DNA from 3 places in the Streptomyces sp. NPDC055962 genome. Region 1 is predicted to be linked to each of the others. Evidence: riboswitches for the same ligand, from Rfam matches in the RefSeq annotation. Region 1 holds a riboswitch; each other region holds the start of a gene.
The links. A riboswitch is a leader RNA that binds a small molecule or an ion and turns the genes downstream of it on or off. The one in region 1 is predicted to bind cobalamin.

Region 1 (3,799 bases):
GTCCGACACTTCCGGGAGCGGCCCTGCGATCAGGAGCTCGTCCGGGGTTCCGAGGTAGGCCCCCCAGTAGATCCAGACGTGGTCCCCTTTGATCCGGGTGAAGGACTCGTGCGCGTCGAGCATCACGACGATGTCCCCGTCGTCGTTCTGTCCCACGTCGAAGATCCGGCGGGCCGGTGTGATGTGGACCGGTCGGCCCACCTGGTTGAGCGGGATGCGGTGCCGGGCGGCAAGCGACGAGACGCTGCTGATCCCGGGGACGACCTCGACGTCCGGTGAGAAGGACCCACGGGCCTCGATGTCGGCCAGGATCCCGAGCGTGCTGTCGTACAGCGTCGGGTCGCCCCACACGAGGAAGGCTCCGGTCTGCTCGGCCGTCATCTCGTCGCGCATCAGGTCCTCGAAGATGTCCGCACGACGGGTACGCCAGTCGTGGACGGCCCGGGTGTAGTCGCCCCGCTCCAGCGGGCTCCGGTCCCGGCTCGGGTCCTCCACCTCCACCACGCGGTACGGCGCCTGCGCGTGCTCGTCCAGCATGCGGTGGCGCAGATCCGTGAGCGACGACGTGTGGTTCCCCTTTCCGACGATGAAGAAGACGTCGGCGCGGCGCAGCGCCTTCACCGCGCCCAGAGTCAGATGGTCGGGGTCCCCCGATCCGATGCCGATGACGAGGATCCGGCGTGGCTGCATGGTCATGGAACGCAGTCTGGCAGGCGCGTCCCCGACCGGTGCCGCCGCGTGCGGTACGGGGGAACGCACGCCGTGGTGCGGGGCGAAGGCAGTCCCGTTGTCCGATGGACGACCACGCCGTCCAGCAGGACGGCGACGGCCGGGCGGAGCCCGAACTGCTGGAGCATGCGGTCGTCGCTGAGGACGAAGGCTCCGAAGAACGGGAGAGGGGGAACACCTCGTGGTCCATGGACGGCCCGAGGAGGATCGCGAAGATCAGCGCGGGAACGAAGGCTTCGACGGGGCCCGGCTTCGCTGCGAACCTCCATGCTGGTGCGGACAGGGCCGGCAGGGCGATCGCGCCGGCCAGCAGGGCCGGGACGGGGCAGCATGGCGCGCCGGCGGTCGCCCTGGGTCCTGCCCTTCGGGACGGCGCCGCGCACGGCTCATGCACGCGGGCGCCCGGCCAGTCCGCAGTCTCCGCACATCGAGCCGCGCGGCGCGCGGTAGTAGAGGCAGCAGCTCCGGCGGCGGAAGGCGAGTTCGGGTCCGGTGAGCACGCCCGTGCCCGCCAGTCGTCCGGTGTCCAGGAGCGTGGCCGTCAGGGCGGTGAGCGGTCGGCGTACATCGGGGCGTGCCGCAAGCAGGGCGTGGGCCGCCCCGGCGAGGGCCGACGCCGAGTTGCCGTCCAGCAGGCGCGGGGCGACCTTGACGCGCAGTCCGTCGGACAGTGCCGACAGATGGCGTGTCACCTGCTGGTAGAGAGCACGGGGTGCACCGTCGCCGAGCCGGTCGGCATACCAGCCGGCGGGGCGGGGCACCCTGAGGGCCGGTCCGTCGTCGGCGCGCTGGAGCCCCTCCAGATCGGGGACCATCCCGTGGAGTACGACGCAGGCCAGGGCCGGGGACCAGAGGCGGGCGGCGTGTCCGAGCTGGGCGACGGAGACGTCGATGCGTGCTTCGGGGGTGTGGTGGCGGCGGGCGACGGCCTCGGCGAGGTCGCTGAAGCCCTCCGCGTAGGAGCGGGCGAGCGGATGCCAGCCGTCGTCCTCGCCACCGATCCTGAGGGCGAAGAAGCCTCCGATCCCCGCCACGTCGTGCAGCGCGGCGGTGACGGATGCGGCTGGTGCGCGGGCGTCGTCCACGGGTCCTGCCTCTCGGTCCGGGCTGCCGTCGTCAAGGCCGGGGGGTCGTGTGCCGGCGTGGCGGTGTGAGGGTGCAGAGGTCGGGAACATCCGGCTGGGGTAGGACTCCTGGCCCGCCGGCCGTGGCCCATGCGGCGATGTTTTCGGTGGCGTCCGGATCGTTGACCAGTCTCGGCGAGACGGGTCGTGCGCCGACCGCAGGGCCCTCGGCGGAGGGCTGCACGACGATGACGTCGGCCTGCTCGCAGAGGTCCGGACAGGCGCAGAACCGGACCGGCGCCCGGGCACTCAGCCGCTCGGTCCGGGCGGCGTGGTCCACGCCGGTCACCTTCGGGGTGCCGCAGCAGCAGTCACGGCACAGGACGATCCGGCAGGGAACAGGTTCGCGGCCGGTCGGGAGGGTGCGGGCAGGCATGCGGGATCGTTCCTCTCTTCCGGGGAGACCCGCCCCGGTGGTCCGTCGAGGAGGCGACCGCGTGAGTCTCCTGGCTCTCGGGTCGAAGCTCGCGCCGCGCCTTCCCACCCGTGGGGGCAGTGGTCGTGTGCGGGGCTCGCTCGCCGATCACAGTGGCGGGACCGCGCCGGATTCTCACCGGCTTCCTCGGACCGCAGTCGCCTGTTGCTCCGGTCATACTTCCACCCTTTCGCTGTGGTGACAGCAGGGGGGCACTATGCCCGCGACGCGAAGAAACGTAATATCGCCAGGTCATCGCCGCGATGGGAATCAGGAAGCCGGTGTGAGTCCGGCACGGTCCCGCCACTGTGACCTGCGGTCCGTCCTCATCCGTACGCCGTGTGCAGAAGAGGAACCCGCCGGAAGTCAGGAGACTGGCCTGTCGCGGGCCCGTTCCGAGGAGCGCGGACTCCCCAGGAGGCTCTACGTGTATCCCTTGCCCACCCCTGCCCGCGCGGGTTCCTTCCCGGCCCGCCGGCACCCGGCCCTGCGGGGCGCGGCCGCGGCCCTTGCCCTGTCGGCCGCCCTGCTGACCGCTGGCTGCGGCTCGTCCGGCGGCAGCGCCGCGAAGCCCGCGGATACGGCGTCGTCACCGGAGGGCTTTCCGGTCACCATCGACAACTGCGGGGTCAGGACGACCTACGAGAGGCCGCCGTCCCGGGTGGTCACGATCCATCAGCATCCTGCCGAACTGATGCTCGCCCTCGGTCTGAAGGACCGCATGGTGGGCACCGCCTTCCCCGACTCGGCCGTCCTGCCCGAGTTGAGGAAGGACTTCGAGGCGATACCCGAACTCGCCCGGCGCGAGCCGTCCTTCGAGAAGATCCTCGATTCCGAACCCGACCTCGTCTACGGCGGCTACGGCAGTGCCTTCGCCGAGAAGGAAGGCCGCTCCCGGGAAGCGTTCGCCGACGCCGGGATCGACACGCAGCTCAACCGCGAGTACTGCGGAAGGAAGCGGGTGACGGTCGAGGACACCTACGCCGAGGTCCGCACCATCGGCAAGATCTTCGGCGTCTCCGGCCGTGCCGAGAAACTGGTCTCCGACCTGGAGGACCGCGTCGGCCAGGCGAAGTCCGCCGTCGAGGACCGGCCGGATGTGCCGGTCTTCGTCTACGACAGCGGAGACAAGAGCGCGTTCACGGCGGGCGGGAAGGGGCTGGGCACCGACCTGATCCGGCTGGCCGGCGGAAGGAACGTCTTCGCCGATCTGGACGACGTCTTCGGTGACGTCTCCTGGGAGCAGGTGGTGGAACGCCGCCCCGAGGTCATCGCCGTCTACGACTACGCCGGCTCCGGAAGCGTCGAGCAGAAGAAGAAGTTCCTGCTCGCCCAGGACGCCCTCGCCGACGTCCCCGCGGTGAGGAACAAGCGGTTCGTCGTCCTGCCCCTGACCGCGACGCTGGTCGGCATCCGCTCCGCGTACGCGGTGGACGACCTGGCCCGGGGGCTGCACCCGGAGAGCTTCCGGTGACGCCCGCCGCCACCGGGGCACCCGCCGGTCGGCCCGTGTCCGCCGGAAAGAGGTCCG
Region 2 (3,799 bases), on a different contig from region 1:
TCGCGGGCGTGGCCTTCGCCGCGATCGGCATCGGCGCCCTGGTGCCCGCCGCGATCATGTCGATCGCCGCGGCGAACCTCTTCACCCGCAACATCTACAAGGACTTCATCAAGCCCGACGCGACCCCGGCGCAGGAGACCAAGGTCTCCAAGCTGGTCTCGCTGCTGGTGAAGGTCGGTGCGCTCGCCTTCGTCCTCACCATGGACAAGACGGTGGCGATCAACTTCCAGCTGCTGGGCGGCATCTGGATCCTCCAGACGATGCCGGCCCTGGTGGGCGGCCTGTTCACCCGGTGGTTCCACCGCTGGGCCCTCATCGCCGGCTGGGCGGTCGGCATGATCTACGGCACGGTGGCCGCGTACGGCGTCGCCAGCCCGACCCAGAAGCACTTCGGCGGGTCCTCGAAGGAGATCCCGGGCATCGGCGAGATCGGCTACATCGGTCTCACCGCGATCGTGCTGAACATCGTCGTCGTGGTCGTGCTGACCTTCGTCCTGAACGCGCTGAAGGCCCCGGCCGGTGTGGACGAGACCTCTCCGTCCGACTACACGGCCGACGTCGGCGACCCGGGCGTCAAGGCCGAACTCCCGCCGGCCACGGTGGGCGCCCCCGGGGACGAGGAACCGCTGCAACGAGCGTAGGCCTCGCGTCGTCCGTCCCGGCGGGGTCTCCCCGCCGGGACGTCCGCGCGCGTGGGCCGGAGCATGTCGGCGCCGCCTCGGAAAGGCCGTGCGCCCGGCCCGCGGGCCGGTGCAGACTGGCTCCCATGGATGTCTCGATCAGACCGGTCCGCACCGAGGAGCACGAGGCCCTGGGTGAGATGACCGCCCAGGCGTACCTCGACGACGGGCTGCTGGACTTCGACGCCGACGACCCCTATCTGGAACAGCTTCGCGCCGTCGGGCGCCGGGCCGCCGAGGCCCTGGTGCTGGTCGCCGCGGACGCCGACGACGGCGTGCTGGGCGGGGTCACGTACGTCGCGCCCGGAAGCCCCTGGGCGGACATCGCCGGGGAGGACGAAGCCGAGTTCCGGATGCTGGCCGTCTCCGCGAAGGCGCGTGGCCGCGGTGCAGGCGAGGCGCTCGTGCAGGCCTGTGTCGACCGCGCACGTGCCGCCGAGGGGCTCTCCGGGATCGTCCTGTCGACCCAGTCGTCCATGGAGGCCGCCCACCGCATCTACCGCCGCCTGGGCTTCGTACGGACGCCTGAGCGGGACTGGAGCCCTGTGCCGGGCTTCACCCTCCTGACGTTCCGCCTGGCCTTCTGACCCAGCACGACACTACATCTGGGGGCTGCCATAACCAGCGGCCCCCACATGTATGCTCGACCTCGCTGTCGCCGCAGGGGAATCCGGTGCGAATCCGGAACTGTCCCGCAACGGTGTGATCGGTGCGCTTTCGCGCATCGCGGAGTCCGAAGACCTGTCGGCAGCGCGTCCGGCTCGACCGAACCGGACGCAGAGACGTCCGGGCCCCGCGGAGGGCCGGTGGACGCCGTGCGCCGTGCCCCCCTTCCCGGGTGCCGTCGTGTCCGGCTGCCCCGCTCCCGCAGGCCCTGAGCCGAGCGAGGGATAGCCCCAGTGACCATCGCGCCAGCAGACCCGGTTTCAGCCGCGGAACTCGAAGGCCGCACGACCGACGCGCCCGGGACCGCACTCCTGCGGACCCTGACCGGTCTCACCGCCGATCTGCCCGACACCGACCCCGGACGGGTCGCCGCCGCCGCGCTGCGCGGCCGCAACGCGCGGTCGGACGAGGCCGAGCTGCGCTCGCTGGCCACCGAGGCCGCCGCCGGCCTGATCTCCGAGGACCCGGCCTACTCCCGGCTCGCGGCCCGGCTCCTCACCCTGGCCATCGCGGACGAGGCCGCCGGCCAGGGGGCCGTCTCCTTCTCGGCGTCGGTCGCCGTCGGACACCGCGAGGGCCTGATCGCGGACCGGACGGCCGAGTTCGTCACGCTGCACGCCGCCGCCCTCGACGCCCTGGTCGACCAGGCCCTCACCGACGGCGCCGACGACCGCTTCGGCTACTTCGGGCTGCGGACGCTGCACAGCCGGTACCTGCTGCGCCACCCGATCACACGGGAGGTCGTCGAGACGCCGCAGCACTTCATGCTGCGCGTGGCCGCCGGTCTCGCCGAGGACACCTCCGAGCGCGCCCTGGGCGAAGTCGCCGCGCTGTACGGACTGATGAGCCGGCTCGACTACCTTCCGTCCTCCCCCACCCTCTTCAACTCCGGCACCCGGCACCCGCAGATGTCCTCCTGCTACCTGCTGGACTCGCCGCTGGACGAGCTCGACTCGATCTACGACCGGTACCACCAGGTGGCGCGCCTCTCGAAGCACGCGGGCGGCATCGGCCTCTCGTACTCCCGTATCCGCGCCCGGGGTTCACTCATCCGGGGGACCAACGGGCACTCCAACGGCATCGTCCCGTTCCTGAAGACGCTGGACGCCTCGGTCGCCGCCGTCAACCAGGGGGGCCGGCGCAAGGGGGCCGCCGCTGTCTACCTGGAGACCTGGCACGCGGACATCGAGGAGTTCCTGGAGCTGCGCGACAACACCGGAGAGGACCAGCGGCGTACGCACAACCTCAACCTCGCGCACTGGATCCCGGACGAGTTCATGCGCCGCGTGGACGCGGACACGGAGTGGTCGCTGTTCTCCCCCGCGGACGCCCCGGAGCTGGTGGACCTGTGGGGCGACGCGTTCGACGCGGCGTACCGCGCCGCCGAGGCGAAGGGGCTGGCCCGCAAGACGATGCCGGCCCGCGAGCTGTACGGCCGGATGATGCGCACCCTCGCGCAGACCGGGCAGGGCTGGATGACGTTCAAGGACGCCTCCAACCGCACGGCGAACCAGACCGCGGAGCCGGGCCGCGTCGTGCACTCCTCGAACCTCTGCACCGAGATCCTGGAGGTCACCGACGACGGTGAGACGGCCGTCTGCAACCTCGGTTCGGTCAACCTCGGCGCGTTCGTCGCCGACGGTTCGATCGACTGGGAGCGGCTGGACGCCACCGTCCGCACTGCGGTGACCTTCCTCGACCGGGTCGTGGACATCAACTTCTACCCGACCGAGCAGGCCGGGCGCTCCAACGCCCGCTGGCGCCCGGTGGGTCTGGGCGCGATGGGCCTCCAGGACGTCTTCTTCCAGCTGCGCCTGCCCTTCGACTCCCCCGAGGCCCGCGCGCTCTCCACGAAGATCTCCGAGCGGATCATGCTCGCCGCGTACGAGGCCTCCTGCGGTCTGGCCGAGCGGTCGGGCCCGCTGCCCGCCTGGTCCGAGACCCGTGCCGCGCGCGGCGTGCTGCACCCCGACCACTACGACACCGAACTGCACTGGCCGGAGCGCTGGGACGCGCTGCGCGCCCGCGTCGCGAAGAGCGGGATGCGCAACTCCCTGCTGCTGGCCATCGCGCCGACGGCGACGATCGCCTCGATCGCCGGGGTGTACGAGTGCATCGAGCCGCAGGTCTCCAACCTCTTCAAGCGCGAGACGCTCAGCGGCGAGTTCCTCCAGGTCAACGCCTACCTGGTGGACGAGCTGAAGCGGCTGGGCGTCTGGGACGCCCGCACCCGCGAGGCGCTGCGCGAGGCGAGCGGGTCCGTGCAGGGCTTCGCCTGGATCCCCGAGGACGTGCGGGCTCTGTACCGCACGGCGTGGGAGATCCCGCAGCGCGGCCTGATCGACATGGCGGCGGCCCGTACCCCGTTCCTCGACCAGAGCCAGTCGCTCAACCTGTTCCTGGAGACGCCGACGATCGGCAAGCTCTCCTCCATGTACGCGTACGCCTGGAAG
Region 3 (3,799 bases), on a different contig from region 1:
CGGCCATGGAGACCACCGCGACGTACGACCGCGAACGGGACGGCTTCGTCCTGCACACCCCGAACGCGGGCGCACAGAAGTTCATGCCGAACACCAGTCCGGCCGGCGGGGCCAAGTCCGGACTGGTCGCCGCACGCCTCGTCGCCGACGGCCGTGACCACGGTGTGCGCCTCTTCCTGGTGCCGCTGACCGATGACGCGCGGGCGCTCCCCGGCATCCGGGTGCGACTGCTCCCCGCCCGGATGGGCAGTCCCGTGGACCACTGCCTGACCTCGTTCGACCGGCTGTTCGTGACGCGGGACGCCCTGCTGGGATCCGGCGAGGAGGGCGGCGACCAGGGGGAGTTCCGCACCGGGCCCGGGGACAGGAGGCGGCGATTCCTCGCCTCCATCGGGCGGGTGACCCCCGGCCGGATCTCCATGAGCGCCTGCGCCGCGGGATCCGCCCGCGCGACCCTCGCCGTCGCCGTGCGCTACGGCGGCCACCGGCTGATCTCCGGTACCCGGGGGGCCCCGCCCGTGCCGGTCGACGCCCACCGGACCCACCACGGGCCGCTCGCCTCGGCGATGGCCACGGTCTTCGCCATGACCCTGCTGTACCGCAGGGCGCAGGAGCGGTGGGAGACGCGCACGGACGAGGACGGCGGGGCGGAGGCGGGGCGGCTCGTCGACGTGGCCAAGGCGTGGATCACCTGGCGGGCCCGCGAGGTGATCGTCGAGAGCCGCGAACGCTGCGGCGCACAGGCGCTGCTGGAGAACAACGGCATGACCGAACTCGTCACCGGCGTCGAGGGCGCCATCACCGCGGAGGGCGACAACATCGCCCTGTACGCGAAGGCGGCGGCCGACATGCTGTTCGCCGCGCACCCCTCCGGCGGCGGCCCGGACCGGCCACCGAACCCCGGGGACCTGTCCGACCCGCTGTTCCTGCGCAAGCTCCTCGCCTCCGTCCAGGAGATCTGGTTCGCGCGGGCCCGCGAGCGCGTCGTGCGCGCGCCCGAAGCCGACGCGCTCGGCCGCTGGAACGCGGCCTCGGGACCCGCCCTGCGCGGGGTCGAGGCCTTCGCGTACCGGCAGGCGGCCGAGGCGTACGCCGAGGCCCGCGCCGCGCTCCCCGAGGGAGCCGCCAGGGACCGGCTGGGCGAGCTTGAGCGGCTGTTCGCCACCGAGTGGGTGGCCCGCAACAGCGGCGATCTGCTGGCCGCGGGACTCCTGAGCGGCGATCAGGTCGACGCGCTGGCGGAGACCGGGGAGGAGCTGATCGCGGCCGTCGCCGCGCACGCGCGCGAACTCGCCGACTCCTTCGCCCTGCCCGAGGCGCTGCTCGCCGACTGGCCGATCGCCGGGCCCGGTTACGCGGACGCCTACGACGATCCGGAGGGCCCCTGGATCTCCTCCCCGGCGGAGGCCCGATGAGTGCCGAACGCGGGGAGCGGGCCGTGTGCAGCCGGGTGGGCGAGCGCCTGGAGGCCCTTGGACTGCGCGCGGTCCTGCTGGCCTACTGGGGCACGACGTCCGTGCTCGCCCGCCGGTGCGGGAAACCGCGGACGGACCGCGGCGAATCGGTTCACCCCAAGCGCTGACCCGCCGAGCCCGGCCGGGAACGGAGGCGGCGACGGCCCTCGAAGCCGTCGCCGCACCGCGTGATAGCTTGCAGACGCCAGTCACACTCCATGGGGAGTCAGGGAATCCGGTGCGAATCCGGAGCTGACGCGCAGCGGTGAGGGGGACGGGCGGGGCCACGGCCACTGGATCACCCCTCGGGTGGACCGGGAAGGCGCTCCGTCCGGACGAACCCGAGTCCGAAGACCTGCTGGCACCCGCTTCCGTACCGGGAGCGGAACTCCGTCACGGGCTTCGCGCATGAGCCCAGAACCGCAGAGGGACCTTGTGCCGCCCATAGCCAGCACCGCACGCCGAACCGCCCTGCTCATCACGGGACTTGTCCTCCTGACCGCCTGCGGCGGAGGCGGGAGCACATCCGACGGCGCGGCGCGGGAGGGGTCCGCCGACGGCTACCCCGTGACCCTGGAGAACTGCGGCCGTACGGTCACCGTCCACGCCGCTCCGCACCACGCCGTCTCCCTGAACCAGGGATCGACCGAGATCCTGCTCTCCCTGGGCCTCGCCGACCGGCTCGCCGCCACCGCGACCTGGACGGACCCGGTGATGAAGGGGCTGGAGAAGGACGAGGCCACCGTTCCCCGCATCGCAGGGAACCAGCCGTCCTCCGAGAAGGTCCTCGCCCAGGAACCCGACTTCGTCAGTGCCTCGTTCGAATCGACCCTCGGCAAGGGCGGAGTGGCGTCCCGCGACCAGTTCGAGGACCTGGGCGTGCCGACCTACCTCGCCCCCTCCGACTGCGTGGGCAAGGACAACACGGGCAGCGGTGACGGTTCCCGCGCCGAGCCGCTGACGATGGACCCCGTCTACGACGAAGTGCGCGACCTGGCCGCGGTGTTCGGCGTCCCGGAGAGGGGCGAGGAGCTGGTCACGAGCCTCCGGGGCCGCATCGACAGGGCGACCGCGGACATCGACGCCTCCGATGCCACCCTCCTCTACTGGTTCGCCAACGCCGAGGCCCCCTACCTCGCGGGCTGCTGCGGCGCCCCCGGCATCATCACCGAGGAGCTCGGCGCGAAGAACGTCTTCGACGACACGCACGAGGAATGGCCCCAGATCAACTGGGAGACGGTCGCCGACCGCAACCCCGACGTCCTGGTCATCGGCGATCTGACCCGCAGGTCGCAGACGGCCGAGAACGCCCGGAAGAAGATCGAGTTCCTGGAGTCCGACCCCGCCACGAAGAACCTGGACGCCGTACGGCACAAGAGGTACGTGCTGCTCAGCGGTCAGGCGATGAACCCGACCATCCGCACGGTGGAGGGCGTGGAGCGTGTCGCGGCCGGGCTGCGCTCGTTCGGGCTCGCGAAGTGACGAAGACCGGGCACGCTCCGGACACACGCGTCCAGGTGCCCTCCGCCGCACGGCCGGCCGCCGGGGCGCGCGTCCTGCGCGACGGCCTCCTGTGGAGCGCCGGAGGAGCCCTTCTGCTCCTGTCCGTCGCGGTCGCCGTCACCATCGGCCCCGCCCGCATCTCCGTCCCGGACGTGTGGTCGGCGGTGGCCTCGCACCTCGGCCTCGGTGATGCGCGGCTGACCCCGATCCGGGACGGCATCATCTGGAACCTGCGCATGCCCCGCACCCTGCTCGCCGCGGTGTGCGGTGCCGGGCTCGCGGTCTGCGGCACCGTGATGCAGTCGCTGCTGCGGAACCCGCTCGCCGATCCCTTCGTCCTCGGCGTCTCCTCGGGAGCGTCGACGGGGGCGGTCGTGGTCGTCGTCCTCGGGGTCGGCGGGGGAGCGGTGTCGGTCTCGGCCGGCGCCTTCGCGGGGGCGCTGTGCTCGTTCGGTCTCGTCCTGCTGCTCAGCCACACGCTCGGCGGGTCCACCGACCGGGTCGTCCTCTCCGGGGTCGCGGCCATGCAGTTGTTCTCCGCGCTCACCTCCTTCGTCGTGATGACCGCCGCCGACGCCGAACAGACCCGGGGCGTGCTCTTCTGGCTGCTCGGCTCGCTGAGCGGGGTCGGCTGGAGCGAGGTGTGGACGTGCGCGGCCGTGCTGGTGGTGACCCTGGGGATCTGCCTCGGGCACGCCCGTACCCTCGACGCCTTCGCCTTCGGTCAGGACGCCGCGGCCGCCCTCGGGGTGCACGTCGCCCGCACCCGGCTCGTGCTGCTGTGCACGACCGCGCTGCTGACCGCCGCTCTCGTCAGCTCGGCCGGCGCCATCGGGTTCGTC

Region 2: it holds a riboswitch for cobalamin, as region 1 does, so the genes downstream of both, ACFC51_RS02545 (ribonucleoside-diphosphate reductase subunit alpha) here and ACFC51_RS28395 ((2Fe-2S) ferredoxin domain-containing protein) in region 1, are expected to answer to the same signal.
Region 3: it holds a riboswitch for cobalamin, as region 1 does, so the genes downstream of both, ACFC51_RS18725 (ABC transporter substrate-binding protein) here and ACFC51_RS28395 ((2Fe-2S) ferredoxin domain-containing protein) in region 1, are expected to answer to the same signal.

What each region holds. Positions count from the first base shown of each region.
Region 1 is NZ_JBHJYN010000012.1:107,018-110,816, forward strand. Features, by position in the region: gene cobF (precorrin-6A synthase (deacetylating)) at 1-696, opposite strand, end outside; partial or broken gene ACFC51_RS28385 (hypothetical protein) at 798-991, opposite strand; gene ACFC51_RS28390 ((2Fe-2S)-binding protein) at 1,116-1,814, opposite strand; gene ACFC51_RS28395 ((2Fe-2S) ferredoxin domain-containing protein) at 1,846-2,229, opposite strand; cobalamin riboswitch at 2,293-2,417, opposite strand; cobalamin riboswitch at 2,501-2,666, shown strand; gene ACFC51_RS28400 (ABC transporter substrate-binding protein) at 2,705-3,742, shown strand; gene ACFC51_RS28405 (FecCD family ABC transporter permease) at 3,739-3,799, shown strand, end outside.
Region 2 is NZ_JBHJYN010000001.1:573,416-577,214, forward strand. Features, by position in the region: gene mctP (monocarboxylate uptake permease MctP) at 1-641, shown strand, start outside; gene ACFC51_RS02540 (GNAT family N-acetyltransferase) at 767-1,267, shown strand; cobalamin riboswitch at 1,308-1,444, shown strand; gene ACFC51_RS02545 (ribonucleoside-diphosphate reductase subunit alpha) at 1,580-3,799, shown strand, end outside.
Region 3 is NZ_JBHJYN010000006.1:28,723-32,521, forward strand. Features, by position in the region: gene ACFC51_RS18715 (acyl-CoA dehydrogenase) at 1-1,415, shown strand, start outside; gene ACFC51_RS18720 (hypothetical protein) at 1,412-1,582, shown strand; cobalamin riboswitch at 1,644-1,832, shown strand; gene ACFC51_RS18725 (ABC transporter substrate-binding protein) at 1,863-2,936, shown strand; gene ACFC51_RS18730 (FecCD family ABC transporter permease) at 2,933-3,799, shown strand, end outside.